Regions from separate parts of the Photorhabdus laumondii genome, predicted to be linked through region 2. Evidence: predicted binding sites of a transcription regulator. Region 2 holds the regulator's gene; the other holds the start of a gene.
The links. The regulator ArgR, encoded in region 2, controls arginine synthesis, uptake and breakdown. The targets are predictions, from matches to a motif close to ANTGAATAAAAATACANT.
Positions count from the first base shown of each region.

Region 1 (15,537 bases), 210 kb from region 2:
GGCGTAAGCTACCCCAGATTTAATGTCGAGCTTTTTATCTTCTTCAGCCCGAATAGGACTCTCAGGGTTAGGCAGTAGCTGAGGTTGAGCTGCCAGGGCATTTTGAGCAGTAGGGACCTCCTTCGGTTGCTCTGTTTGGGCATAGGCATTAACGCCAAACAAGGAAGCAAGAGATAGCAATATGGCAAGTTTATTTTTCTTCACGACTGAATCCTCTTAGAAATGGAAAAGCACAATTCTAGGGAAGTGAGAGAAAATCACATTATTAAATTTTATTTATGTAATGATCGAAATTTTTGCGGGGGTTATTGCTTCCGTGCTTATTTTACTGCGGAAAAAGGGTTGGATAAGTGATAAGGGATTTTTCTTAAATTAGGCTTCGTCTGGTGAAAAATGGCTTCTTTTTCGTTGTCTATTGAGCACATGTTGTACGGGGTTGTCTGGAGAAAAAAGATACCGGTACTGTGCTCAATAGTGTTACTACCGTCGTGCGGAGATTGTCTCCTGTCTGACTGCGACTAACCTGTATTTCGCATTCCTGCTGCGATACCGGCAATGGTGACCATCAACGCTTGTTCAACCTGTGGATCAGAATATTGCTGTTGACGGGAACGGAGTAATAGTTCTACCTGTAGGACGTTTAATGGATCAGTGTAAACATTACGCAGGGCGATTGATTCTGCAATCCACGGTAAATCTGCCATTAGGTGTTCATCTTTGGAAATGGCTAATACCGTCTTAATATCCGCGGAGAGTTGCTTGCGCAGTTTCTGACCTAGCGGCCATAAGTTCTTATCTACCAGACGATGATCATAATATTCTGCCAACCACAAATCAGCTTTGGCGAAGACCATTTCCAACATACCAATCCGAGTGGTGAAAAAAGGCCAATCACGGCACATTTCTGCTAGTACATCCTGTTTCCCATCATTTACAACTTGTTGTAGCGCGGCACCTGCACCTAACCAGGCTGGTAACATTAGACGATTTTGTGTCCAGGCGAAAATCCACGGGATAGCGCGTAAACTTTCCACACCACCCGCCGGATGACGTTTGGCTGGGCGAGAACCTAAAGGCAGTTTGGCTAATTCCTGTTCTGGTGTTGCCGCGCGGAAATAAGGTACAAAATCGGGCTGTTCACGCACATAATCGCGATACATCTTACAGGAAACATCAGATAGGGTATCCATCACCTGATGCCATTCTGGTTTAGGTTCCGGTGGTGGTAGGAGGTTTGCTTCCAGAATCGCACTGGCATACAAGGCTAAGCTACTGATAGTGACCTGTGGCAGACCGAATTTAAAGCGGATCATTTCGCCTTGCTCGGTCACACGTAGGCCACCTTTCAGGCTTCCCGGTGGTTGGGAAAGCAGCGCTGCATGTGCTGGCGCCCCGCCACGGCCGATAGTACCGCCGCGACCATGGAATAAGGTCAGCGTAATACCCTCTTTTTCACAAACATTGATCAAGGCATCCTGTGCTCGGTATTGTGCCCATGCCGCAGCCATCACTCCGGCATCTTTTGCTGAGTCAGAATAACCAATCATCACCATCTGTTTGTCATGAATCAGTTCGCGATACCATTGAATATTCATTAATTGCTGAATGATATTTTCAGCATTATTCAGGTCATCAAGGGTTTCGAACAATGGGGCAACGGGTAAAGTGAACGGACAACCGGCTTCTTTCAGTAGCAAGTGAACTGCTAATACGTCAGAAGGTGCTTTAGCCATTGAGATAACGTAAGCGGCGATAGCGTCTTGCGGTGACTCGGCAATCACTTTACAGGTTGCGAAAACTTCTTGCGTTTCAGCGCTCGGCTGCCAGTTGTGTGGAATCAATGGACGTTTGGAGTGTAATTCATACAGTAGGAAAGCCTGTTTTTCTTCTTCTGACCAACTGGCGTAGTCACCTAATTCCAGGTATTGCGTCAGTTCAGAAATGGCAGTTGTATGGCGAGTGCTTTCTTGACGTACATCGATGCGTACCAGCGATAAGCCGAAACAACGGATACGGCGTAAGATATCTAATAATTGACCGTTGGCAATGATTTCCATCCCGCAGGTTTTTAGTGACTGATAACAGGCGTAAAGTGGTTGCCAAAGCTGTTCGTTATCCACCAGCAAATCAGTTGGTGGCAGAACTTGCTCTCCTTTCAGTTGCTTCTCCAAATAGGTCAATGTATTGCTGAGTTGTGTCCGCAATTTTTTAGCAATTTCTCGGTAAGGTTCCAGAATTTCATCACCCCCAGCTAGTTTACGAACTTCTGGTGTGCATTCAGACATGGAGAGCTCAGAAACCAGAACCTGAATATCTTTTAGGAATAGATCGGCTGCTTTCCAGCGGCTAAGCAGTAATACATGACGAGTGACTTCAGCGGTGACATTCGGGTTACCGTCCCGGTCGCCGCCCATCCAAGAAGTAAAGCGGACAGGTACCGCTTCAACTGGCAGGCTGTAATCAATTGACTCTTCCAGTTGTTCATTGAATTCACGCAGGAATGCTGGTACACCCTCCCACAAGCTGTTTTCCACCATAGCAAACCCCCATTTCGCTTCATCAATTGGGGTAGGACGGATTTTGCGGATTTCATCGGTATGCCATGACTGGGCAACTAACTGGCGCAGACGGCGCATAATGTTGTTACGCTCATAATCCGCTAGATCATCGTGATCGAGTTGCGATAGACAGGTGTTAACGGCTACCAGTTTATGGATCAATGTACGACGAGCGATTTCAGTTGGGTGAGCGGTGAGAACCAGTTCAATAGACAGTTCATTTACCGCTTTTTTCAGATCGCCATTATTGAAATTTTTTTCTTTTAAGCGAGTGAATAATTTCGCTAACGCAACGGGGTTGCTGGCAGCTTCACCATGCGGGGAGATACTGTGATATTGTTCTGCGACGTTTGTCAGGTTGAGAAATTGATTGAAAGCACGGGCAACTGGTAACAGTTCATTATTAGATAGGTTTTGCAATGTAGATAATAGCTGCTGGCGGTGTGCTTCATTACCTGCGCGGGATGATTTGGATAATTTGCGGATAGTCTCAACTTTATCGAGAATATCTTCTCCTAAAGCTTCTTTGATCGTGTCTCCGAGCAGCTTACCTAGCATGCTGACATTACTACGCATTGCAGAATATTGTTGGTTCATGTGACTCTTAGCCTTTATTGCTGGCAGAATGTTGATTCTGTTTCTGTAGAAAAATTTTATTTAAGTGGCGGGAAGTTATTTTTTGTGGCGCCACAGTGTTGCATTGACCCTAAGCCCTCATATTCATATCAGAAAATAATCAGTTTGGGCGAAATTTCTAAAATTTAATGGCAGGTCATACTCTATAAGTATTGCTTATGTATCAGAATGCTTGGGAGGAGTACTTTTGTTGATTGTTATGATGCTTGAGTCCCCCTGACTTTTGGGGGACGAGTAAAACGATTAATTATTGCTTAGACAAAAATGATCTATTAACTGGGAAATTATCTTTCTGGTAGGTCCAATAAATGACATATCAATGAACTCATCCGGTTGATGTGCTTGTTCAATAGAGCCCGGGCCAAGGACTAAAGTTGGGCATACTTTCTGAATGAAGGGTGCTTCGGTACAGTAATTGACCGTTTCAGCTTTGCGCCCTAGCAGTTTTTCAATCACGTCAACCATTTTGTGATCGGTTGGACATTCATAACCGGGAATAGGGGAATGTAATTCATCGATAGTTAAGCGGCCAGGCCAACGTTGCTTCATTGGTTCTAGCGCTTCATTTAGCAGTCCGTTCAGATCCTGTAGCGTTAGTCCCGGTAATGGGCGAATATCCATATGTAATTCACAATGGGCACAAATACGGTTTACTGCGTCACCTCCATGAATATAGCCGAAGTTCATGGTTGGGTATGGAATGGTAAACGCCGGGTTGTTGTAATGCTCTTTTAATGTATTGCGTAGTTCAATCAGGTGACCAATAGATTCGTGCATCAAGTCAATGGCATTTATACCACGATCTGGATCACTGGAGTGCCCGGATTGGCCAACAATGCGGATAGCGTTTGATAAATGTCCTTTGTGTGCACAGATAGGATGCAATGAAGTGGGTTCACCAATAATAGCGAAATCTGGGCGGATAGTGGTACTTGCGGCAAAATAGCGGGCTCCCGCCATTGTCGTCTCTTCATCTGCGGTTGCCAGAATGTACAGCGGACGGGTTATTTTGCTGACATCAATGTCCCGCAACGCATCAATAATAAAGGCGAAAAAGCCTTTCATGTCTGCTGTACCTAAACCGTACAGTTTGTTATCGCGCTCTGTCAGGGTGAAAGGATCTTTCGTCCAGAGACCTTCGTCGAAGGGTACGGTATCAGTGTGTCCACACAATAGTAATCCACCTGGGCCACGTCCCAATGTAGCTAGTAGATTGTATTTTCCGAGGGTTTCGGGGACGGGCTGTATCTCAATTTCGAAACCAATTTCTTTCAACCAACTTGCCAGTAGGTTGATGAGAGACTCGTTACTTTGGTCAATACTGATATCGGTGGCACTGATAGATGGAGTCGCGATTAATTGCCGAAATAGCTCAATAAATGGAGGTAATTTAATATTCACTGTTGACAGCCTTTATTCATGATAGTATCAATATTCATGCATTTTTTTTGAATAAAAATACATTATCCCGTTTAAATACTGAGCACAAGGTAACGATATCCTATGTTGAATACGCTGGTTGTTGGTGCAAGTGGTTACACCGGAGCAGAACTGGCAGCATATCTGCATCGTCATCCGCATATGAATCTGATTAGGCTCATGGTTTCTGCTCAGAGCGTTGATGCAGATAAATGCTTCTCAGATTTACATCCACAGTATAAAGGCATTGTTGATCTACCGCTGCAACCGCTGACTGATATTATTAATGCTGCTAAAGGGATTGATGTGGTTTTCCTTGCCACCGCCCATGAAGTTAGTCATGACATTGCGCCGCTATTTCTGGCAGCAGGTTGCACTGTATTTGATCTCTCCGGTGCCTACCGCGTACAAAATGCTCAGATTTATCAACAATACTACGGATTCAAACATAAGCATACTGAATGGTTAGCACAAGCAGTATATGGACTTGCCGAATGGCAGGCTGAAAACATCAAACAGGCCCAATTAGTTGCTGTACCGGGATGTTACCCAACAGTTTCTCAACTCTGCCTGAAACCGCTGTTGGAAAATAGTTTGCTGGATATCAGCTATTGGCCGGTGATTAATGCGACTAGTGGTGTAAGTGGAGCAGGCCGGAAAGCCAGTATGACCAACAGTTTCTGCGAAATCAGTTTGCAACCTTATGGAATATTTACCCATCGTCATCAACCGGAGATTGAGGAACATCTGGGAACCAGAGTGGTTTTTACTCCACATCTTGGCAATTTCGCCCGGGGTATTCTTGCCACAATTACCTGTAAGTTGAAGCCGGGTGTTACCGCAGAACAGATAGATGAGGTGTATCGTCAAGCATACAAAGATAAGCCATTGGTAAGGCTTTACAGCAAAGGAGTACCAGCATTGAAATCCGTTGTTGGGTTACCGTTCTGTGATATTGGTTTTGTTGTACAGGGTGACCATCTGATTGTTGTAGGTACTGAGGATAATCTTTTGAAGGGCGCGGCAGCTCAGGCAGTTCAGTGTATGAATATACGTTTTGGGTTTGAAGAAACTCAGGCATTACTTTAATTATTGACGTGAAGGAGTAGAGCAGATGGAACCTTTAGTCATAAAGTTAGGTGGCGTGTTACTGGACAATGAAGAAGCATTGGAACGTGTGTTTACTGCATTGCAGGAATATCGGCAAACACATGAACGCCAGTTGGTTGTTGTTCATGGGGGGGGATATCTGGTGGATGAGCTGATGGAGAAGTTGCAGCTACCGATAGTGAAGGAACAAGGATTACGAGTAACACCCGCTGATCAGATTGGGATTATCACCGGCGCATTGGCTGGTATCGCCAATAAGACCTTGTTGTCGTGGGCGACTAAATATCAACTTGCATCAGTTGGATTATATTTAGGAGATGGTAATGTGGTCACGGTTTCCCAACTGAGTGAAGAGTTGGGGCATGTGGGAAAAGCGATGCCGGGCGATGCTAAGTTGCTGAAAACGTTATTGGATGCGGGTTATATGCCCATTATCAGCTCGATTGGGGTAACGGATAAAGGGGAGCTGATGAATGTGAATGCCGATCAAGCAGCAACGGCGATAGCTCAGACGCTAGGTGCTGATTTGGTATTGCTCTCTGATGTTAGCGGTATTTTGGATGGTAAAGGGCAGAAAATCCCTGACATAAATGTTGAGAAAGCAGAACAGCTTATTGCTCATGGCATCATTACTGACGGTATGATTGTGAAGGTGAATGCCGCTCTAGATGCAGCCAGGACATTAGATCGTCCGGTAGATATCGCCAGTTGGCGTCATGCAGATCAACTGACCGATCTATTTAACGGTGTTCCCGTCGGTACTCGTATTCTGGCTTAAATTAAGTTTGATTAATTTTCGGCAAAGCTTTGCTGATAAATAACAACGGAATTTCAAAGGGTAACTTCATGCATACTAAAGATATCAAAAAAATCGTTCTTGCCTATTCTGGTGGTCTGGATACTTCTGCCATTATTCCTTGGCTGAAGGAGCATTATGGCAACTGTGAAGTTGTTGCGTTTGTTGCTGATGTGGGGCAAAGCCGTGAAGATTTGGAAGGCGTGGAGCAGAAAGCTTTGCGTTCTGGCGCGTCAGAATGTCACGTTGTGGATCTGCGTGAGGAATTCATTAAAGATTATGTTTATCCGGTACTGAAAACCGGTGCTCTGTATGAAGGTAGCTATTTGTTGGGCACTTCAATGGCACGCCCCATTATTGCTAAAGCACAGGTTGAATTGGCACTGAAAGTAGGAGCAGATGCACTTGCTCATGGTGCAACAGGTAAGGGTAACGATCAGGTTCGGTTTGAAAGCACTTATACGGCATTAGCCCCTCAGCTAAAAGTAGTTGCACCGTGGAGAGAGTGGGATTTACGTTCCCGTGAAGCGTTGCTGGATTATCTGAAAGCACGAGATATTCCAACCACTGCAACATTGGAGAAAATTTACAGCCGTGATGAGAATGCGTGGCATATCTCTACCGAAGGTGGCGTACTGGAAAGCACTTGGAATGCATCCAATAAAGATTGTTGGGTGTGGACAGTCGATCCAGAAGAGGCACCAGATGAAGCTGAATTGGTTAGTGTCATGATTGAGAAAGGCGAGGTTGTTGGGGTCAACGGCAAAGTAATGTCTCCATATCAATGCCTTGAAGCGCTGAATATTCTGGGAGTAAAACATGGTATCGGTCGTATCGATATCGTGGAAAACCGGCTGGTGGGAATGAAATCTCGTGGTTGTTATGAAACACCGGGAGGAACCATCATGATGGCTGCGTTGCGTGGTGTTGAACAACTGGTTCTGGACCGCGATAGCTTTAAATGGCGTCAGCAGCTTGGGCTAGAAATGTCTTATGTCGTTTATGACGGACGTTGGTTTGCCCCGCTACGTCGATCTATTCAGGCAGCGGCTGAGACGTTGGCTGCGGATGTCAGCGGTGAAGTAGTACTGAAACTCTATAAAGGGCAGGTAACAGCGATCCAGAAAAGATCAACAAATAGCCTTTATTCTGAAGCGTTTGCAACGTTTGGTGAAGATGAGGTTTACGATCACAGCCATGCAGCAGGATTTATCCGTCTGTATTCTCTCCCTTCGCGCATTCGGGCATTAAATAGTAAAGAGTAATTTCATCGTTCGTAGTTATGGAGGTAATGACCAGATCGTGAATTCATCCTTGTATTTGATTTTTCGAGTCTATTATCTCCATGTTGCGAATGAAATTGCTGTTTATGAAAGGTAATCAATCACTCAGACATCAGATAATCAGGAACAAAAATATGGCACTCTGGGGCGGGCGTTTCAGTCAGAAAGCAGATCAACGGTTCAAACAATTTAACGATTCACTTCGCTTTGATTACCGGTTAGCGGAACAGGATATTACCGGTTCAGTTGCATGGTCGAAAGCGTTGATAACGGTTGGTGTGTTGACCGTTGAAGAACAACAAAGATTGGAGCTGGCATTAAATGAATTGCTGAATGAGGTTCAGGCTAACCCACAAGCCATCTTGCAAAGTGATGCAGAAGATATCCATAGTTGGGTAGAAGGGCAGTTGATCAGTAAAGTTGGTGGGCTGGGTAAGAAGCTTCACACTGGTCGTAGCCGTAACGATCAGGTGGCAACAGATCTTAAACTTTGGTGTAAAGAATACATTTCACATCTCCATCAGGCAATTGTGGAATTACAACAGGTATTGGTGATCACCGCAGAGAAGAATCAGGATACGGTGATGCCGGGTTATACCCATCTGCAAAGAGCGCAGCCTATTACATTTGCTCACTGGTGCTTGGCATATGTAGAAATGTTGGTCCGTGATGAAAATCGGTTACAGGATACTTTAAAACGGCTGAATACTAGCCCGCTTGGGTGCGGTGCATTGGCTGGAACCGCTTATGATATTGACCGCGAACAACTAGCATCATGGCTAGGTTTTGCTTCAGCGACGCGTAACAGCCTAGATAGTGTTTCAGATCGTGACCATGTATTGGAACTGCTATCTAATGCCAGCATTAGTATGATCCATCTTTCCCGTTTTGCGGAAGATCTCATTTTCTTTAATAGCGGTGAAGCAGGATTTATTGAACTGTCAGATCGAGTCACTTCCGGTTCTTCTCTGATGCCACAGAAGAAAAACCCGGATGCACTGGAGTTAATCCGTGGTAAATGTGGCCGAGTGCAGGGGGCATTAACCGGTATGATGATGACCTTGAAAGGTCTGCCGCTGGCTTATAATAAAGATATGCAGGAGGATAAAGAAGGGTTGTTTGATGCGCTGGACATTTGGCTGGATTGTTTGCATATGGCTGCGTTGGTGTTAGACGGTATTCAGGTCAGGCGTTCACGTTGCGCAGAAGCAGCTAAACAGGGTTATGCTAACGCGACTGAATTAGCTGACTATTTGGTTGCAAAAGGGGTTCCATTCCGTGAAGCCCACCATATTGTTGGGGAAATTGTGATGATGGCGCTTACTCAGGGTAAGGCTCTGGAAGCGTTGCCATTGACAGAGTTGCAGAAGTTCAGCAGTGCAATTATTGAAGATGTATATGATATTTTGTCTCTGCAATCTTGCTTGGACAAACGCCTTGCAAAAGGTGGCGTATCGCCAAAACAAGTTATGAAAGCGATTGTAGAGGCTAAACAGAGGCTAAAATTAAGTTAGTCATCGTCAGCAGTGGGGATTAATCTATCCCCTATGGATTTCAAGATGCATCGCGACGGCAAGGGAGTGAATCCCCGGGAGCATAGGTAACTATGTGACCGGGGTGAGCGAGTGCAGCCAACAAAGAGGCAACTTGAAAGATGACGGGTATATCCCCTGTAAAATAAGTGAGATCTTTATATATAAGTTTTTAAGGATTATCTGATAGTCTTTTCCTCACATTGATATAATTATCTATTGGTAGTTTCTATCATTTATATTAAATATGTTGAGGTGGGAATGAATATCCGCGATCTGGAATATCTTGTGGCGCTTGCGGAGCATCGGCACTTTCGCCATGCTGCTGATTCTTGCCACGTTAGCCAGCCTACGTTAAGCGGGCAAATTCGTAAGCTTGAGGATAATCTGGGGGTCATGTTATTAGAGCGCACCAGCCGTAAAGTTTTGTTTACGCAGCAAGGGATGTTATTAGTAGAACAAGCCAGAACAGTTCTCCGTGAGGTGAGGATTTTGCAGGAAATGGCATCACTTCAAGGGGAAAATATGTCTGGTCCTCTGCATATTGGCTTGATCCCGACAGTTGGTCCATATCTGTTGCCTCATATTATCCCTAGGCTTCATAGTTTGTTTCCTAAGTTGGAAATGTATCTGTATGAAGCCCAGACTCAAAGTCTGTTAGCCCAGTTGGATAGTGGCAAATTGGACTGTGCGATTCTGGCAATGGTTAAGGAGACAAGAGATTTCATTGAAGTGCCATTGTTTGAAGAACCCATGAAACTAGCTATCTATGATGACCATCCTTGGGCGGAGCGTAAAAAAATCGCTATGGATGAATTGGCAGGTGAAAAATTGTTGATGCTAGAAGATGGTCATTGCTTGCGTGATCAGGCAATGGGGTTCTGTTTTCAGGCTGGTGCGAAGGAAGATACCCATTTTCGTGCAACCAGTTTGGAAACCCTGCGTAATATGGTTGCTGCCGGTAGTGGAATAACCTTATTGCCTGATTTGGCAGTGCCACAAGAGAAAAAACGTGATGGCGTCTGCTATCTGGAGTGTAACAGCCCTGAACCTAAGCGGTCTGTTGTTTTGATTTATCGTCCTGGTTCACCTCTGCGTGGTCGCTATGAGCAACTTGCAGAGGCTATTAGAGCTAAAATGGGCACTTATTACGGGCAATCAAAATAGCCGGTTAAGGCCGTTTAAAGCCGCGACACGGTAGGCTTCAGCCATAGTTGGATAGTTGAAAGTAGTATTGACGAAATATTCGATAGTATTACTTTCACCTTTCTGTTCCATAATTGCCTGGCCGATATGAATAATTTCAGCCGCACGTTCCCCGAAACAATGAATGCCAAGAATCTCTTTTGTTTCTCTGTGGAACAGTATTTTCAGGCTTCCTACGTTCATCCCCGCAATTTGTGCGCGTGCAAGATGTTTAAATTGTGCGCGTCCAACTTCATAAGGCACTTTCATTGCTGTTAATTGCTGTTCGGTTTTACCTACAGAGCTAATTTCAGGAATGGTATAGATACCCGTTGGGATATCTTCAATCAGATGAACTTCGGCGTTTCCTTTCGTCATCGCTTGGGCGGCAATTCGGCCTTGATCATAAGCAGCTGAGGCCAAGCTTGGATAGCCGATAACATCTCCTACAGCGTAGATATTTTCGTTGCTGGTTTGATAGATCTTATTAACTTTCAGTAAACCGCGGCTATCTGCTTCTAGACCAACGTTTTTTAGCCCTAAAGTATCCGTATTACCTGTTCGACCATTAGCATAAAGCAGACAGTCAGCTTTGACTTTTTTACCGGATTTAAGGTGAACGATAACACCATCATCAACACCTTCAATTTTAGAATATTCTTCATTGTGGCGGATCACTATACCGCTATTCCAGAAATGGTAAGAAAGTGCATCTGACATCTCTTGATCAAGGAAGGCGAGTAAGTGATTACGAGTGTTAATCAAATCAACTTTTACGCCTAATCCACGGAAGATTGAAGCATATTCGCAACCAATCACTCCGGCACCGTAAATAATGACATGCCGTGGCTCATGATCCAGTTTCAGAATGGAATCGCTGTTATAAATACGGGAGTGAGTGAAATCGACATCTGGCGGACAATATGGGCGAGAACCAGTTGCGATAATAATCTTATCTGCGCTTAAAATATCGTGGTTATCGTCAGCATAGCGCACACTCACCCGGTGGTCATCAATGAATGTTGCTTCTCCGGAAAACATACGACACCCATTACGTTCGTAAAATCCTTGACGCATTCTAGTTTGCTGATTAATTACCATTTCAGCACGGCGCAGGATTTCAGCAAATGAAGAGCGAAGAACGCGGGAATTATCACTGTACAGAGGATTTTGGTTAAATTCAATAATACGACTGACGGCGTGGCGGAGGGCTTTAGACGGGATGGTACCCCAATGAGTACAACCACCGCCGACATTATTATAGCGTTCAATAACAGCAACGCTTTTACCCTGTTTCACCAATCCCATTGCTGCTCCTTCTCCACCGGGACCAGAACCAATGACAATGGCGTCAAAATGAATATGTTGCATAGAGGAAAGACCTGTTTTTACACAAAATTACAACGCTATATTAACATTGGTTGACTTAATAACCCAATCATCATAAGGAGTTTATGTCATCGTTTAGGGTGAATTGAACATAGTTTTACCCGTTATGCTGATACCATGAAGTTTTTGGAAAATAAATAATTATCTAACGATCGAATTAGCAAAGGGGAAATGCTCCTTTAATGATTTTCTGACTACGCGTAGTCACCTTTATCATCTTAATATCTAATAAGAAAATGCGCTGATAAAATGACATGGATCATTATAAATGACATGATAAGCATATCATTACGGCAAACGTATTAAAATTTGGTATATTTCCTAACATGTAGTTCAGATAAAGAGTCAGGATTCGTGTGAGTAACATTATCGGCATCAGAGCGAAACAGAAAGAAAAAACTCGTCGTTCACTGATTGAAGCGGCTTTCAGCCAGTTGAGTGCCGAAAGGAGTTTTACCAGCCTTAGCTTGCGTGAAGTCGCCCGTGAAGCAGGTATTGCACCCACTTCATTTTATCGTCATTTCCGCGATGTTGATGAGCTTGGGCTCACTATGGTGGATGAAAGTGGTTTGATGTTACGTCAGTTAATGAGGCAAGCCCGGCAACGTATTGCTAAAGGTGGCAGTGTCATCCGCACGTCTGTTTCAACTTTTATGGAATTTATCGGTAATAACCCAAATGCATTCCGATTATTATTACGTGAACGTTCAGGGACTTCTGCTGAATTTCGTGCCGCTGTCGCACGGGAAATCCAACATTTTATTGCTGAGCTGGCAGACTATTTAGAACAGGAAAGCTGTATGCCGAGGCATTTTACTGAAGTGCAGGCAGAGGCAATGGTAACAATAGTATTCAGTGCAGGTGCAGAAGCACTGGATATTGATTTGGAGAAAAGACAGCGTTTAGAAGAACGTTTAGTCTTGCAGCTACGGATGATTGCTAAAGGTGCATATTATTGGTATCGCAAAGAAATGAACCCACCGAACCCTAAACTTAAATAACTATGAAGGAGGAGAACGAAATGATGGAACAATATCGCCAGGACAAAAGTACATTGTTACTCGCTTTTATTGTCGGATTAGCAACGAATGGAACATTTTCAGCAGTTTTTAGCTCAGTTGTTTCTTTTTCAGTTTTCCCATTGATAACATTGATTTTATCAGTTTATTGTATCCATCAGCGCTATTTGAATTACTCAATGCCAGATGGGATGCCTAAGTTGGTTGTCGCCTGTTTCCTCTTAGGATTATTTAGTTATAGTGCGATTATCAGGGTTGAATACCCTGAAATTGGCTCTAATTTTCTGCCCGCAGTAATGGGTACCGTACTGGTATTTTGGATTTACAGAAAGGTAAAAATTCGTAAAAACCAGGCAATTACAGAAAATTGTCATTAATTGATGAAAAACGCCGGAGAGATCTATCTGCCGGCGTTTTTGCTTTATATGTTTGTCAAGTATCAGTTTAATTTTTCCAGAAGCACGCCGCATTCCATATGATGAGTATAAGGAAACTGATCAAACAGAGCCAGATGGCTAATTTTATGCGTTTGGGTTAATGTCTCCAGATTATGGCAAAGGGTTTCCGGGTTACAGGAAATATAAAGAATCCGTGGATATGCCCGGACCATCTCAAGTGTTTTTTCATCAAGGCCGCTACGTGGTGGATCGACAAAGATAGTTTCACATTGATAGCTTTTTAAATTTATTCCCTGAAGGCGATTAAATTCGCGTTCACCATTCATTGCTTGGGTGAATTCCTCTGCTGACATTCGGATAATTTGTACATTATCAATACCATTGGCTGTAATGTTGTATTGAGCGGCCGCAACGGATGGCTTGGCAATTTCTGTTGCCAATACTCGTTCAAAATTTTGAGCTAGTGCCAGAGAGAAATTGCCATTACCACAATAGAGCTCAAGTAAATCACCTTTTGAATCTTTGGTAATATTAATTGCCCATTCAAGCATATGAATATTGACGCTAGCATTTGGTTGGGTGAAGCTGTTTTCCACCTGGCGATAAATCATTTTTCGGCCTGCGACAGGTAAAACCTCATCAATATAATCATGATCCAATGTGATTTTGGTTTTAGCGGCTCTGCCAATTAACTCAACGTCAAACCCTTTATGTCTTAACGCTTCACGCAGTCTTAATGCTTGTTGTGTCCATTCTTCCCCCAATTTTTTGTGATAAAGCAGAGAAACAAGGATTTTATTACTGCAAGTAGACAGATAATCAATTTGAAATAGCTTATGACACAAGATCTGTTCAGATCTAATGGAGTCAATTAATACTACCATCATTTTGTTGATTAACTTACTGGCGACAGGGAATTGAACAAGGCGAATACGTTGTTTCGTCTGTTGATCGAACATAATATGGTACAAATCATCCTGCTCATGCCAGATTCGAAATTCTGCTCGCATTCTGTAATGAGATAGCGGTGAGCGGAAAACCTCTGGCCTCGGGGGCTGGAAAGGTGCCATCATGTTTTTTAAACGGCTGACTTTCTCCGTCAGTTGCTGTTCATAGCTTTCCGTTGGCAGGAGATTTTGCATTATGTTTGTTCTCTTATATCTGTAGTAAGAAAAATTTTCGTGCAAAATTGTAGGGAAAGAGCAAAGAATGTCCAGTTTTCTTATTACTCATACACGATCCTGTCTATGCTTACTATTATGAATAGGCTCAACGCTTCATCGTAGCGTGTCCTTCTAACAATAAATTGTGGGATGTTTTCTCTCATGATAAATAAAAAGCGGTTATTATTATCCACTGTTTCAATTATGGTGATTTCTGGCTGGAATCAAGCTTCTGCTGCGGTGGAGTCGCAGGATTCATTGGTTGTGACGGCGAGTCGTTTTAAACAGCCGATATCAAGCATATTGGCTCCTTATACTGTTGTAACACGAGATGAAATTGATCGTTGGCAGTCAAATAGTGTAGCCGATATTTTGCGTCGTTTACCCGGTGTTGATATTGCGCGGCATGGAGGGATTGGACAATTAAGCTCTTTGTTTATACGTGGTACTCATGCTAGTCATGTATTAGTACTGATGGATGGAATACGTTTGAATCAAGCGGGCATCAGTGGCTCCTCTGATTTAAGCCAAATACCTGTATCATTGGTTCAGAAAATTGAGTATATCCGTGGACCACGCTCCGCTGTTTATGGTTCTGATGCTATTGGTGGTGTTATTAATATCATCACTACCAGAGAGAAGCTAGGAACCAGCCTTAATGTAGGTATCGGCTCACATGGCTATCAAACTTATGATGGTGCAACTCAACAAACGCTAGCTGAAAATACAGTTCTGACAGCAGCAGCTAACTATACTTATACCAAAGGATACGATGTTGTTGCTGATGGTAATACCGGTGGTTTTAGACAACCTGATCGTGACGGCTTCATGAGCAAAATGCTTTGGTTAGGAGTCGATCAAAAATTTAATGAGCAAGTCAGTGGATTTGTTCGAGCTTATGGCTATAACAATAGAACATCTTATGATGCGGATATTAATTGGAGTTATCCATATGCCAGACCGGATACTCGTGAACTTTATAGTCGCCACTATGACATGGGAGTCAGATTTAACCAAGGGATCTACTCATCCCAGTTAATTACAAGTTA
Region 1 is NZ_CP024901.1:5,511,784-5,527,320, reverse strand. It holds gene PluTT01m_RS24445 (YolA family protein) at 1-204, opposite strand, end outside; gene ppc (phosphoenolpyruvate carboxylase) at 519-3,155, opposite strand; gene argE (acetylornithine deacetylase) at 3,438-4,595, opposite strand; gene argC (N-acetyl-gamma-glutamyl-phosphate reductase) at 4,698-5,702, shown strand; gene argB (acetylglutamate kinase) at 5,728-6,501, shown strand; gene PluTT01m_RS24420 (argininosuccinate synthase) at 6,570-7,784, shown strand; gene argH (argininosuccinate lyase) at 7,937-9,316, shown strand; gene oxyR (DNA-binding transcriptional regulator OxyR) at 9,596-10,501, shown strand; gene sthA (Si-specific NAD(P)(+) transhydrogenase) at 10,493-11,890, opposite strand; gene fabR (HTH-type transcriptional repressor FabR) at 12,265-12,909, shown strand; gene PluTT01m_RS24395 (YijD family membrane protein) at 12,933-13,304, shown strand; gene trmA (tRNA (uridine(54)-C5)-methyltransferase TrmA) at 13,367-14,470, opposite strand; gene btuB (TonB-dependent vitamin B12 receptor BtuB) at 14,651-15,537, shown strand, end outside.
Region 1: a site for ArgR is predicted at 4,642-4,659, ahead of argC (N-acetyl-gamma-glutamyl-phosphate reductase). Genes of this name have one in related genera too.

Region 2 (15,537 bases):
CTGAATCAGTACGCTTTGGAATTTTACGCAACCGAAACATCATGAAACCTGCAATGGTTTCATAGTTACTTGAATCAGGAAAATCATCAATATCCAGTACACGCTGTACATCATCAATAGGTGTTCCTCCTTCTACTAACCATGAATTTTCGTCACGGATGATGATCTGCTCTTCTTGTCCTTGGTCGACTAAATCACCCATCAGTGTGGTCATAACATCATTAAGGGTAATCACACCCATTACCAATGCATATTCATTCAGAATAATAGCGAAATCTTCACCTGCCGCTTTAAAACTTTCCAGTGCATCTGAAAGTGTCAAGGTATCTGGAATGATCAGCGCGTTGCGGATCTGGACACCTTTATTGAAGCTTAGGCTTTGACCACTTAGGACACGGTTAAGCAGATCTTTGGAATCCACATAACCGATAACGTGATCAATATCTCTATCACATATCAGGTACTTGGAATGTGGCTGGCTAGAAACCCGCTGCTTGATACTTTCCTCACTTTCATCCTTATCGAAGTAAATGATACTTTCCCTTGAGGTCATGGCAGAAGGCACTGTGCGGGATTCGAGCTCGAACACGTTTTCAATCAGTTCATGCTCTTGTTTACGCAGCACACCCGCAACAGCCCCTGCTTCCACAACCGCAAAAATATCATCGGATGTGATATCTTCATTACGTGCTGTCGGAATTTTAAAGAGCTTAAAGATAAGATCAGACAGGCCATTAAATAGCCAAACTAGTGGACGAAAAACGGTCAGACAGAAACGCATTGGGTTAACGATTTTCACGGCGACTGCTTCAGGCTTAATCATGCCGATACGTTTTGGTGTCAAGTCAGCGAGCAAAATAAATATACTGGTCACAATGATAAATGAGCAGATAAAGCCCAACTGGTCTGCCCATTCGGGGCGCATAAATTTCATGAAAAACGTTTTCAATGAAGGAGAGAATGCGGATTCACCGACAACACCTGCCAAAATTGCTACTGCATTTAGGCCGATTTGCACCACGGTAAAAAACATTCCCGGCGTTTCTTGTAATTTGAGGACATGAGCTGCGTTGATATTACCTTCATCTGCCATCAGTTTTAGTTTGATTCTCCTAGAGGCAGCAAGAGAGATTTCAGATAACGAAAAAAAGGCGCTTATCGCGCACAATAGAAATACTATTAAGAGACTATTTAGCATAAGGAATCCATGTTCTACCTCCGGTGGTAGGGTAGGTTGTCATTAGAAAAGCACCGGAGGAAACAATAAAAATCATATAAAATAAAAAGTGACGACAAACACTTAGAAAGCTATTGATTAGCGTAGTAATTATAACATTAATTAAATGTAGCGACTAGTTTTCGTTCATTTTGGGTAGGCAAACACCAATACCGCCTAGCCCGCAATACCCCTCAGGATTCTTAAATAGATACTGTTGGTGATAGTCTTCAGCAAAATAGAATGGCCCCGCTTCTGTGATCTCCGTTGTAATAGGGCGATTGTCGCTTTGTTGTTGCATTGCTTTTTGGAAATGTTCACGGCTGGCTAATGCCAGTTCATGTTGCTGAGGTGACACGGTATAAATCGCGGAGCGATATTGAGAACCAATATCCCCGCCCTGGCGCATCCCTTGAGCAGGATCGTGGTTTTCCCAGAAGAGTTTTAATAAGTTTTCGTAGCTGTTTTTTGCTGGATCGTAAACAATTCTAACAACCTCAGCATGTCCGGTCAGGCCGCTACAAATTTCTTCGTAAGTTGGATTGGCTGTTGTACCGCCGCTATAACCTGCGGAGGTGGTGTAAATATCAGGTTGTTGCCAGAATAGGCGTTCTACGCCCCAGAAGCATCCCATACCAAAATAGGCCACTTCCATATTTTCTGGAACAGGTTCTATCGTATGATCAGTAACAGCATGGTTAGGTGAAACCTTAAGTGGCTCAGTTCTGCCTGGTAATGCACTATGAGGATCAATAGATAGGCTTTTATTAGCTGAAGTTGGCACAATTCACTCCCGTAATTATTAAGTTTTCAGATATTGATAGATTGTATATATTGTAAACTTTACTCAAGATAAATTGATTATAGTTAAATTATTCCGATCAGGTTAGGAGTTCGCGTGTCGAGATACCCCGTTTTATGCTTTCTTTGTGTGTCTATCGTAACTCCCATTGCTCATAGTGCTAATCTTCGTCTGAAAATAGAAGGATTAACAGGTAAGTTGGAAAAAAATGCCCGAATTCATCTCTCCACTATTAGTACTGATGAAGTTGCGCCAGATGGCCGTTTTCGATCTCGTGTAGATAAAGCGATTCGTGAAGGCTTGCGCCCGCTTGGTTATTATGAACCCATTATCGAATTTACCTATCAGGAAAATAGACCGCCAGCTCGCTCGGTATTAACGGCAAAAGTTACTGTAGGCGAACCGGTGAGAATTGCCGATGTTAATGTTGTTTTGGAAGGTGGGGCTAAGACAGATGGAGATTATGCCAAACTTGTTAAAAGCAAAAGCCCAAAGAAAGGAACGATTCTTAATCATGATGAATATGAAAACCTTAAAGGTTCTTTGACCGGGCTCGCTATTAGGAAAGGTTATTTTGACGCGGTTATGAAAAAGAGCCAATTAGGTGTTGCCAAAGAACGACATGAGGCATTCTGGGACTTTGTTTTTAATAGCGGTGAGCGTTATCACTTTGGTCAGGTGCGTTATCGTGGTTCACAGATCCGCGAAGATTATTTGAATCATCTAGTTCCATTCAGCGAAGGGGATTTTTATACCTCTGAACAATTAGCCGAATTGAATCGGCGGTTAGCAGAAACTGGCTGGTTTAATTCAGCAGTAGTCTCACCGGATTTTAATTCCGCTAGAAAAAATGGTGACGGAATGCTTCCTCTTGAAGCGGTATTAACGCCACGTTCCAAAAACTATGTTGAACTGGGTGGGGGTTATGGATCTGATGTAGGGCCACGGGTAAAGGCGAAATGGACAAAACCGTGGCTTAATTCCCGTGGACACAGCCTTAGCGCCAGTATCAACCTTTCTGCACCTGAACAGGTTATTGATGCTACCTATAAAATGCCGCTGAAGGTGAATCCGTTAGAGCAATATTACGCATTGCAGACGGGTTATAAGCGTAAAGATATCAACGATACCGTATCAGATACCGCGACAGTAAATTTTTCCCGTAATTGGGATCTTTCAACGGGTTGGCAGTATGGGATCAATATGCGTTGGAGTCTCAGCCACTTTACTCAGGCTAATGTTACCAATACGGCAATGTTATTGTACCCAGGGGCGAACGTCAGCCGTATCCGCCAGCGTGGAGGAACGATGCCTTATTGGGGCGATAGCCAGCGCTATTCTATTGATATCTCTGATACCCTTTGGGGCTCTGATGTTGATTTCTTGGTGTTACAGGCGCAAAACGTTTGGATCAGAACTTATTGGGATAATCACCGTTTTGTTGCTCGGGGTAATTTGGGTTGGATAGAAACCAATGCATTCGAGAAGGTTCCACCCGACCTACGTTTTTTCGCTGGTGGTGATCACAGTGTTCGTGGTTACAGATATCAGAAAATCTCGCCTAAAGATAATAAAGGAAAATTGACCGGTGCATCCGCATTGGTTGTGGGTTCGCTTGAGTATCAATATAACGTAACAGGTAATTGGTGGAGTGCTGTTTTTGTTGATACCGGTGAAGCCATTAATGACGTTAGAAAGAGCAATTTTAAAACCGGCGTAGGTATTGGTGTGCGTTGGGCTTCTCCGGTCGGACCTATTAAGTTTGACCTTGCCAGACCAATAGGGGATTCAGAATCCCGTAACATCCAGTTTTACATCGGGTTAGGATCTGAATTATGAGATGGATGAAAAAGGTCAGCATTGCTTTTCTGCTGATAGTGACTTTGTTGGTTATTGCTGTTGCTGGATTGGTAGGAACGCAATCTGGCCTGCATTTTATGATTAACAGTGCTGCCCGTTGGGTACCGGGGCTGGATATAACCAGCGTCAGCGGCGGTTGGCGTGATTTGACCCTGAAAGGCGTTAAGTACCAAATGCCCGGTGTTAATGTCAATGTGGATCAACTCCACCTTTCATTGCGTCTTTCCTGTCTGAAAAAGAGTCAATTATGTGTGAATGCATTGACAACGGAAGGCGTAAAAGTTGCGATTAATACTAAACAATTGCCTCCTGCGGGAGAACCGTCGCCAAAGTCAGAACCTTTCACCGAACTGAGGACACCGTATCCAGTCTCACTTGATTTGCTATCCGTTAAAAATGTCACTGTCACCGTAAATGATACGATATTTGCCCTTGATGAATTTAGGACCGCTGCTCACTGGCAGCAAAAAGCATTAACGCTTAAACCAACGAAAATTAATGGATTGCTGGTGGAACTGCCAAAAACGCCGCCTGAACGGCTGAAAATAGCGGAAGCAGAGGGGAAAGCGAAACGAGGGAGTGAACCGGAAAAATCGTTGGCAGAAATTCTGAAAAAATTATTCTCTCAACCGCTATTGGCAACATTACCAGAAGTGCCTATTCCACTGGATATCACTGTTGCAGGGATAAGTGGTAAGCAATTACGGCTGACGGGTGATACCAATATCACAATCAATCAGTTTTTATTGCAACTTAGCAATCAGGGGCAGCAGATTCAGCTCAATAAATTGAATGTTAAAATGCCGGAAGGTTCTCTCGCCATTAATGGTTCCGCAACTCTGGCACAGCAATGGCCGATAAAACTGGTAATAAAAGGTGAGCTAAATCGACAAGAGATCCAAGGACAAAAGGTTAATGTAAAGCTTAATGGCGCTTTACAGGAGCAACTCAGCTTAGGGCTAAATTTGTCTGGTCCTGTCAGTGCTAAACTTGATGCTCAAGCGGAACTGGCTAAGGTAGGTTTACCCGTGCGGGTGACGCTTGAAAGCCAACAACTAAGTTGGCCTTTAACGGGGAAGCCAGAATATCAGCTAGATGGCGTAAAAATGCGCCTTAATGGTAAGGCCAGTGGTTATGATTTGTCATTGCGTTCCGGTATTAACGGTAGTGAAATCCCGCCAGCATTACTTGTATTAGATGCCAAAGGTAATGAAGAACAGTTTAAGTTGACCCGTTTACGCCTGTCTGCTTTGCAGGGAAAGAGTGAACTGGTAGGTGTGGCAGATTGGAGTAAGGCGGTAAGTTGGAATGCGGTGCTGACACTCTCCGGGATCAATACCGCTAAACAGTGGCCGGAATGGCCTGCTAAAATCGATGGGAAAATAGTGACTCGGGGGAGTTTACACGGTGGTAGTTGGCAGCTTCAGATCCCGGAAATTACGCTGGACGGTAACGTAAAACAGAACTTAATAAAAGCCAAAGGTAAGATTTCTGGTAACGCGGCGGGTCAGTGGAATATTCCTCAATTCGAGCTGGCTTTAGGGCGCAATAAAATGAATCTCCAGGGACAATTGTCCAAACAGTGGAAACTGGATGGCGATATCCGTGCACCGAAGTTGGATGGTATATTTCCGGGGCTTGGCGGTGTCGTGAATGGGACGCTGAAACTGCGCGGTAATATACAAGCGCCTCAGCTTTTGGTTGATCTCAATGCTAACGGGTTGAAATGGCAGGATTTGCGTGTTGATCGAGTGAATGTGAAAGGGGATGTACGTTCTGCTGAACAGATCCAAGGGAATCTTGCTGCTAAAGTCAGTGAGTTGAAACAAGCGGATTTGATTGTCCGTAATTTTACGTTGGATGCTAAGGGCAATGAGAAACAGCACGACTTGCAATTGAAGATTGACGGCAAACCGATTGCGGGTCAACTTGCATTGCATGGTAGTTTTGATCGTAAGCAACAGCGATGGAAAGGTAGCATTAACAATACCCGTTTTGACACCCCGGTTGGAGAATGGCGCTTAACTAAAGCGATAACTCTTGATTATCTTAATCAGCAGCAGAAAGTTACTGTGGGCCCTCACTGTTGGCTAAATCCACATGCGCAGTTCTGCGTACCTAAATCCATTGAAGCTGGTGTCAGCGGTAGTGCATCCATCGTTCTTGAACGTTTGGATCTTGCTTTGATTCAGCCATTACTGGCACCTGAAACACATTTGAAAGGTATATTCAGTGGCAATGCCGACGTTAAATGGAGTGCGGAAAGCGGATTGCCTCAGGCCAACGTTAATTTGCGTGGTGATGGGGTGCATGTTAAGCAGATGGTTGATGGCACTGCATTACCGGTAGATTTCCAGACCCTGACACTCAATGCAGGCTTGAAGAATGGCACAGCAGAGTTGAATTGGTTATTTAAGATTATGGGAAATGGCCGATTCAACGGTGGCGTACAAGTTGCTGATCTTGCTGGGAGCCGTAAGCTGTCGGGTAATGTAGATATTCAGGATATTTCACTGGCGTTAATCAAGCCGATTCTTGGGAAAGGTGATAAAGCTGAAGGTCATTTGAATGCTAACCTGCGTCTGGGAGGCAATGTCAGAAATCCATTATTGTTTGGCCGGTTAGACTTGAGTGCACTGCAAGCTTCGGGCCATTGGATCCCATTTGATATTGTTCAAGGGCAAATGGGTGTGAATTTTGATGGAATACGTTCCGTTCTTGATGGTGTTATTAAAACGCCGAAGGGGCAGCTTAACCTAAATGGTGACGCGGACTGGCGTAATGTGGATGCATGGCATGCACGAGTAACGGCTAACGGTGACAAGTTAAGAGTCGTTTTTCCACCAATGGTGAAAATTGATGTTAGCCCTGCTCTGGTGTTTGAGGCTTCTCCTCAGTTGCTGAAATTGGATGGTAGCGTTGGCATTCCTTGGGCGCGTATTACCGTGAAGGAGCTACCAGAATCGACAGTTGAGACTTCATCGGATGAAGTCATATTGAATGAAAATCTTCAGCCATTACAACAGAAAAAAGCATCTATCCCGATTCAAAGTAACTTGACGATTCATATAGGAGATGATGTTCGTCTTAGTGCTTTCGGTCTTAAAGCACAACTTAAAGGCGATCTGATGGTTGTTCAAGATAAACAAGGCATGGGTTTGAATGGTCAAGTTGATATTCTTGATGGCCGTTTCCGTACTTATGGGCAGGATCTGATCGTTCGTAAAGGGCTGATTATGTTCTCAGGTCCACCTGATCAGCCATTACTCAACATTGAGGCTATCCGTAATCCAGATTCTACCGATGGGCAGGTTATTGCAGGGGTAAGGGTGACTGGTTTGGCGGATCAGCCAAAAGTAGAAATTTTTTCAGAGCCTGTTAGATCACAATTGGAAGCACTTTCTTATCTGTTGCGTGGTGAGGGTTTAGAGAATAGTAACTCGGACAACTCACAGATGACGGCAATATTAATAGGTTTGGGGGTTGCACAGAGTGGTCAGTTGGTGGGTAAGATCGGTGAAATATTTGGTGTTTCCGACTTAGCACTGGATACTCAGGGGGTTGGTGATAAATCACAGGTAGTTGTTAGCGGGAAAATTACAAAAGATCTGCAAGTTAAGTATGGTGTTGGTATATTTGATTCACTGGCAACATTAACCTTACGCTATAGATTAATGCCTAGATTGTATCTGGAAGCGGTATCTGGTATTGATCAGACATTGGATTTGCTCTATCAGTTTGAGTTTTAAAAATGCGAATTATTGTTTATGGCAGCTTACGGCGCAAACAGGGCAATCATCATTGGATGACCGATGCTCAATGGTTAGGTGATCATCGGCTGGAAGGCTATGAGCTATATGACCTTGGGCATTATCCTGCGGTTATCCGTGGTGACGGAAGTATTGAATGTGAGGTATATCGAATCAATTCTACTATACTGACAGAATTAGATGATTTGAAAGATAATTCGCGGGAGTATGTAAGGGAATTGATTCAGACACCGTATGGCAATGCATGGATATATCTTTATCAGTTTCCAATAACCGGTTTACGGCGGATAAAAAGCGGTGATTGGTTGAAGCGCCATGTGGAAGAGTAAATAAAAACCCTTTTTTGTCATAAAAAGGGAGTATGGTATTAAAAAACCTCTGCCGGTGATGTTCCCCAGAGGTTTTTTAATTATTTAAATAGAGAAAAGTTATTTCTTAGCAGCACGTTCGAAAGAGGAGATAATTTCTGCTTTAGCAGCTTCGACATTATCCCAACCATCAACTTTAACCCATTTACCTTTTTCCAGATCTTTATAGTGCTCAAAGAAGTGAGTGATCTGAGCGCGTAGTAGTTCTGGTAGATCATTCACATCTTTAATGTGATCATACTCTTTGGTTAGTTTGCTATGTGGAACTGCAACCAGTTTCGCGTCTTCACCTGATTCATCAGTCATTTTCAGAACGCCAACTGGACGGCAACGGATCACAGAGCCGGGTTGTAGTGGGTATGGTGTGGGAACCAGAACATCAACCGGGTCACCATCCAGAGATAAGGTGTTGTTGATGTAACCATAGTTGCATGGATAGAACATCGTGGTAGACATAAAACGGTCTACAAACAGTGCACCGGATTCTTTATCAATTTCATATTTAATCGGATCTGCATTTGCAGGGATCTCAATAATGACATAGATATCTTCAGGCAGTTCTTTTCCTGCTGGTACTAAGTTCAGGCTCATGAAAGTTTCCTTTATTTCAAACCAGAATAGAGTGTGGGGTATTATAGCCAAAACATTTTTTAAAGTACTCTCCATTTTTCTGTGTTGGTAAATGCTGTCTCTGAGTTTGATGATTGCTCCGTGGTGTAGTTACTAACCGATAATACAGGTTGTCACTTAGCTCTCGATAAGGTCCGATTTTCCCGGCTATTTGGGCTGGTATATTAATTTGTTGGATATACTGAAATTTTCAGAATAATTTTTTTCAAAAGTGTAATTTATAGTCTATTGGGATGGAGCTTTTAATAAAGCTGTAGTGGTCTAATAAAGCCGTAGAACCTCCAACTGGAGATGAGCGAATTTTTCGTATCTGACAGAAGTGGTGACTACTCCTTGAGCCTGCGCACGATTTTGTGTAGTCACCATTTTGTTGAAGGTGATCTGCTAGGTGGCCACCAATCAGTAATAAAATAACTCATCACTAATACGTCAATCACACAGTGGTATAGTTTACTTCTTCGAGGTGGCTTGGGTTACCCGTTGGTGACCATAAATTTTAAAGAATCATCTAACGAACATAGTTAAAATTAAAAAAGCGACGAAAAATCCCGCCGCTTATCCGTAATTAACCGATGAAATTACTCATCAGGGAACTCAGCCATAAAACTCTCTGCCTTTTCCACCATCGATTTACTACCCACAAAGAAAGGTACGCGTTGGTGCAGTTTGGATGGAGTGATATCCAGAATGCGGTTGGCACCATCACTGGCTTTACCACCCGCTTGTTCGGCCAGGAATGCCATTGGGTTACATTCATACAGTAGGCGTAATTTTCCTGATGGGTGGCTGGCGGTACTTGGGTAAATGTAGATACCACCTTTCAGTAAATTGCGGTGGAAATCAGCAACCAGCGAACCAATATAACGGGTGGTATAAGGGCGCTGAGTTGCTTCATCTTGTTCCTGGCAATATTTGATGTATTTCTTTACCCCCATAGGGAATTTGATGTAATTCCCTTCGTTGATGGAATACATATTGCCATTGGGTGGGAACTGAACTTTCTCATGGGAAAGACAAAATACTCCCAAAGAAGGATCGTAAGTAAAGGCGTGTACCCCACAGCCGGTGGTGTAGACCAGCATAGTTGAAGAACCATAAACAACATAGCCGGCGGCGACTTGACGATGACCTGGTTGCAGGAAATCTTTTTCAGTTACTGGCTGACCAATGGGGGTAATACGGCGGTAGATAGAGAAGATAGTACCGACGGAAACGTTTACATCAATATTTGAAGAGCCATCTAATGGGTCCATCAAAACAACATATTTTGCGTTTTCAGCGCGGTCGCCTTCGAAAATAACGATATCATCTTCTTCTTCAGAAGCGATTCCTGCAACTTCACCGCGTGCTTTCAGTGCTGCTTTGAGTTTTTCATTAGCATACAGATCCAGTTTCATCTGTACTTCGCCTTGGACATTGGACACACCGCTGGTTCCTAAAATATCCACTAAACCGGCTTTGTTGATATCACGGTGAATGATTTTTGCTCCGAGCTTAATAGCAGAAAGCAATGCAGTGAGTTCACCTGTAGCGTGAGAAAAATCTTGCTGCTTTTCGACGATGAATTCGCCTAATGTTTTCATGACGAAAGTCCTGAATGTGATTTGATAGTGGTTTTAGAGTGTCCATTGCACTCTTACGCGGGCAGTTTAGCCAAAGAAAGGGATGATTCATAGGCTATTCCATTTCTTATCTTGCTTTTGATGGTTAGAATAGTGGCTAACTTCATGCTATGGAATAGGAAATCAATGCGTATTCATATTCTTGGTATCTGCGGCACTTTTATGGGAGGACTGGCAATTTTGGCTCGTTCTCTTGGTCATGAAGTGACTGGTTCTGATGCCAATGTTTATCCACCAATGAGTACCTTACTGGAAAAACATGGGATTAATCTGATTCAGGGATATGACCCGGCACAGTTGGATTCTGTGCCAGATATGGTCATCATCGGTAATATTATGAGCCGTGGGAATCCTTGTGTAGAAGCTGTGTTGGAGCGTGGGCTCCCTTATACTTCTGGCCCACAATGGCTGCATGATTATGTTTTGCCAGAACGTTGGGTGCTGGCGGTTGCAGGGACGCATGGCAAGACAACAACTGCGGGTATGTTAGCTTGGATTTTGGAAGCCTGTGGTTATAAACCAGGTTTCTTAATCGGTGGTGTTCCGGGGAATTTTGAAACATCAGCTCAGATCGGGGAAAGCCCGTTTTTCGTAATAGAAGCTGATGAATATGACAGTGCTTTTTTTGATAAACGATCTAAGTTTGTGCATTACAGTCCACGTACGCTGATCATGAACAATCTGGAATTCGATCATGGCGATATTTTTGGCGATCTGGCTGCTATTCAGAGACAGTTCCACCATCTTGTCAGGATCGTTCCGGGTAGTGGTAAGATCTGTGTCCCGGATAACGATGTTAACCTGAAACAGGTTTTGTCTATGGGCTGTTGGAGTGAGTTGGAACTAGTGGGTGAAACGGGTAACTGGCAGGCAAAAAAGATCAGTACAGACAGTCGTCATTATCAGGTGTTTTATGGTGGTAAAGTTGTCGGAGAAGTGAACGGGTCGCTGGTGGGTGAACATAATATGCGCAATGGGTTGATTGCAATTGCTGCTGCACATCATGTTGGTGTCCAGCCCGCAGATGCCTGTTGTGCTTTAAGTGAATTTATTAATGCCCGTCGTCGTCTTGAACTACGTGGTGAGGAAAACGGCGTTACTGTTTATGATGATTTTGCTCATCACCCGACAGCAATTCTGGCAACACTCGAAGCCCTGCGTAGTAAGGTTGGAGGAACAGCCCGTATTATTACCGTACTGGAACCGCGTTCAAATACGATGAAAATGGGTGTGAGTAAGAATGAGATCGCACCAGCATTGGGGCGTGCTGATGAAGTATTTTTATTCCAGCCAGCTAATATTAAATGGCACGTATCAGAAATTGCAGATCACTGTGTTCAGCCTGCGTATTGGAGCGCTGATATAGATTCACTGGTGCATATGATTGTTGATAAAGCACAGCAGGGGGATCATATTCTGGTTATGAGTAATGGAGGATTTGGTGATATTCATGAAAAATTACTCTCTAAGTTGAATAAAAAAGCTTATCAATCCTGAGAATAGCTGCGGGAAAATGAATCGCGCCATGTTGGCGCGTTCATTTAAAGCTCTTGTTCGAACAACCCAAGGATGGCTCCACGCAGCTGTTCTGTTGTGGAATCTCTGGTGAGTGTAACGAAAATGGTGTCATCACCTGCGATACTGCCGAGTATACCTTCTGATTTACCAAGAGAATCTAGCAGACGAGCAATAAGTTGAGCAGCACCAGGGCTTGTGCGAATCACAACTATAGGATGGTTGTAATCAACGTCTAATACTAGATTTTTTAGTGGGCTAGTGGCAGTAGGAACACCAAGCTCAGCAGGCAGGCAGTAAACCATCTCCATTTTAGCATTACGGGTGCGAACAGCACCAAATTTAGTCAGCATTCTAGAGACTTTGGATTGGTTAATGTTCTCAAAACCTTCTTCCAGTAAAGCAGTAACAATTTCACCTTGAGAGCTAAATTTTTCTTCTTTCAATAACGCTTTGAAAGCTTTTACTAAGTCTTCCTGTTTAGAGGGAGTGCGCATATTTCACCATATTCAATCAGCTATGAAGCTTGTATTATGCATATAAATGAATTTTTATGCAATAATAATGATTTTATAGCCAATTTGAACCGCGCAAAATTGGTCTTATGTTATATAGAAATTCATAAAATATGAATATGGAAATTTGCTTTTTTAGCCGGTTATCAAGTAAATATATTGTTAATCAAATGATGTTGTTTGGCGTTGTTGTTGGGTGTAAGGTATTTAGCCAATTGTTTCGTAAAATCATAAGGAAATTCTCAAAATAGTGTCCGTTATCTCATTAACAGATAAGCATTTTGCCTAGAATACGGCGACTTTTGCGTCCCACGATTAGAGCGTAAGTCCACAATTTGGTTGTTAACCGATTGTTTTCAAAAAAGTAGTAATCTATGGTTCTTAACTAGATGAATTCACAGCATTTTAAAGTATAAACGATTTAAGGAGTATCAGGATGAAAGTTGCAGTTCTCGGTGCAGCCGGTGGTATTGGTCAGGCTCTTGCTCTTCTACTCAAAACCCAGCTTCCTTCAGGTTCAGAACTTTCTTTATATGATATCGCTCCAGTAACACCTGGGGTGGCTGTTGATCTGAGCCACATTCCAACGGAAGTGAAAATTAAAGGCTTTGCTGGTGAAGATGCAACTCCAGCGTTGGAAGGAGCAAATGTTGTATTGATTTCTGCTGGGGTTGCCCGTAAACCAGGCATGGATCGTTCAGATCTGTTTAATATTAATGCGGGGATCGTTCGTAACCTGGTAGAACAAGTGGCTAAAACTTGCCCGAAATCACTGATTGGGATTATTACTAACCCAGTCAACACAACGGTGGCTATTGCAGCCGAAGTGCTGAAAAAAGCGGGTGTATATGACAAAAACCGCCTGTTTGGTGTTACAACGTTGGATGTTATTCGTTCTAATACTTTTGTTGCTGAATTGAAAGGTAAAAAACCACAGGAAATCGAAGTACCCGTTATCGGTGGTCATTCTGGTGTGACAATCTTACCTCTGTTGTCTCAGATCCCTGGTGTGAACTTTACTGATGGAGAGTTGGCTGCTTTAACTAAGCGTATTCAGAATGCTGGTACTGAAGTTGTTGAGGCTAAGGCAGGTGGAGGATCTGCAACTCTGTCTATGGGGCAAGCTGCGGCTCGTCTGGGCCTCTCTTTGGTCCGTGGCTTACAAGGCGAAAGTGATGTTGTAGAATGCGCTTATGTTGAAGGTGATGGTAAATATGCTCGCTTCTTCGCTCAGCCAGTTCGTTTGGGTAAAAATGGCGTAGAAGAGCGTTTGAACATTGGTGAGTTGAGTGATTTTGAACAGAAAGCACTGGAAGGCATGCTAGATGTATTGAGAAAAGATATAGAATTAGGCGAAAAATTTATTAATAACTAATTAATATATTTTATAAATAAAAAATATATATCTATGAAACGATAAAACCGCTGGTATAGCGAATTACCGGCGGTTTTTGTTCAACTAATATATACCCGTCATCTTTCAAGTTGCCTCTTTAGTTAGCTGCACTCACTCACCCTGGTCACATCGTTATCTATGCTCCCGGGGATTCGCTCCCTTGCTGCCGCGATGCATCGTGAGATCCATTAGGGTATAATTCGTTAGCTAATTATTTGTTTGTTCGCGTACTTTCCTTTCTAATAATTCTCCAGTATTTGGATCAAAATAACGACTTGGCCAAATTTCTGAAGGGTGTATTTCCAGATAATTCGCAATTATCCATTCTCCCTTTGGCCACGGACGAGATAGTGCATTCGCCAGGGTTGATGAGCTGAGCCCTGCCCTGCGTGATACCTCAGCTAAGGTTGTTCCCCGCTTGCGTAAAGCTGCAATTATATCGGCAGGATGCCAATCAGATTTCCTTGAAATCATTTTTAATCCTTTTTTTATTAAATTTGATGCTATGTTAGTGGTATAAATAACAGGTATGCATGAGAGCAATAACGAACTTAAACCTGTTATTGAGAAATAAAATAGCATTATTTTTCTAAAAGTATTTCCAAATTTTTTCTTAAAAACTTCTTTTTTGAACTTGGTTACAAAAATAGAGAAACGTGATGAAAAAAGAGTGGTATTCGGCCAAGGAGTTAATCGGCGTGGGTGAGTTACCTGGATCACCACAAGGAGTTAATGCCAGAGCAAAACGAGAGGAGTGGTTACGTCAGAAAAGACAAGGTGTACAAGGTAAAGCAGTCGAGTATCACTACTCCTGTTTCCCGGAAACGACCATTGTAGCATTGGAGCTTCATGAATCATCTTCTGAGTATCAGGTACAGAAGCAAGATCCTTTGTCGATTTGGGTTGGTGCTTTTCATCAGTTATCAGAATCTGAGAAACAGGCTGTGATAGCCATGATTTTACGGGATGGTATCAGAAGTTTTTTAGAAAAACTTTCTGTTATTTAACCCATTTTTGGAAATTGGAAATGCCAACTAACTTGGATTCTTCTTCATTATCCCGGTGCAAAGTGAGAAGAAAAGTATGAAAAAAGAATGGTACTCAGCTAAAGAGCTGGTTGGTATTGCCGGACTTCCTTCTTCGCCACAGGGAATAAATCTGATGGCAAGGCGGGAAGGATGGGAATATAGACGTAAACGGGGTGTTCAGGGCAAGGCTCTTGAATATCATATAAATAGTTTGCCTGAAGATGTACTTAATGTGCTATCCGTAGGGGAAAGCACTATTGATTATACAAACAAACGACAAGACCCATTCTTAATTTGGATTGAGGCTTACTATCAATTAACTAAAGTTGAGCGGGAAAAAATTGTGAAATTTATTCTTCGGGAGGGGCTCGCAAAACTTATTGGTTATATTGATGTAGGTGTTGAAGACGCAGAGAAAAACCTGGAGTCAGATTAACCCCAGGTTTCGTTCTATCGATTAAGAAAGGCGTTGTACGGCGATATGGGCTAACCCCACGAGTGCTTGCTTGTATGGGGAGTTTTCCAGCGCCTGCAAAGCAGCTATTGCTTTATCTGCTTCTTCCTCTGCTCGTTTACGGGTATATTCCAGTGAACCGCACTGTTTCATGGTTGTCAGTACGGTTTCGAGTAAATGACGGCCATTACCCTTTTCAATTGCTTCACGGATAAGTGCTGATTGTTCTGGAGTGCCATGATTCATAGCGTGTAGCAAGGGCAATGTCGGTTTACCTTCGTTAAGATCATCACCAGTGTTTTTGCCTAATGTATCGCTATCAGCATTATAATCCAGCAAATCATCAATTAACTGGAATGCA
Region 2 is NZ_CP024901.1:5,303,848-5,319,384, reverse strand. It holds gene paeA (polyamine export protein PaeA) at 1-1,198, opposite strand, end outside; gene msrA (peptide-methionine (S)-S-oxide reductase MsrA) at 1,353-2,000, opposite strand; gene tamA (autotransporter assembly complex protein TamA) at 2,115-3,857, shown strand; gene tamB (autotransporter assembly complex protein TamB) at 3,854-7,627, shown strand; gene PluTT01m_RS23345 (gamma-glutamylcyclotransferase family protein) at 7,630-7,977, shown strand; gene ppa (inorganic diphosphatase) at 8,077-8,607, opposite strand; gene fbp (class 1 fructose-bisphosphatase) at 9,225-10,229, opposite strand; gene mpl (UDP-N-acetylmuramate:L-alanyl-gamma-D-glutamyl-meso-diaminopimelate ligase) at 10,395-11,765, shown strand; gene argR (transcriptional regulator ArgR) at 11,810-12,280, opposite strand; gene mdh (malate dehydrogenase) at 12,735-13,673, shown strand; gene PluTT01m_RS23315 (helix-turn-helix domain-containing protein) at 13,902-14,168, opposite strand; gene PluTT01m_RS23310 (DNA-binding protein) at 14,354-14,701, shown strand; gene PluTT01m_RS23305 (DNA-binding protein) at 14,778-15,158, shown strand; gene ispB (octaprenyl diphosphate synthase) at 15,180-15,537, opposite strand, start outside.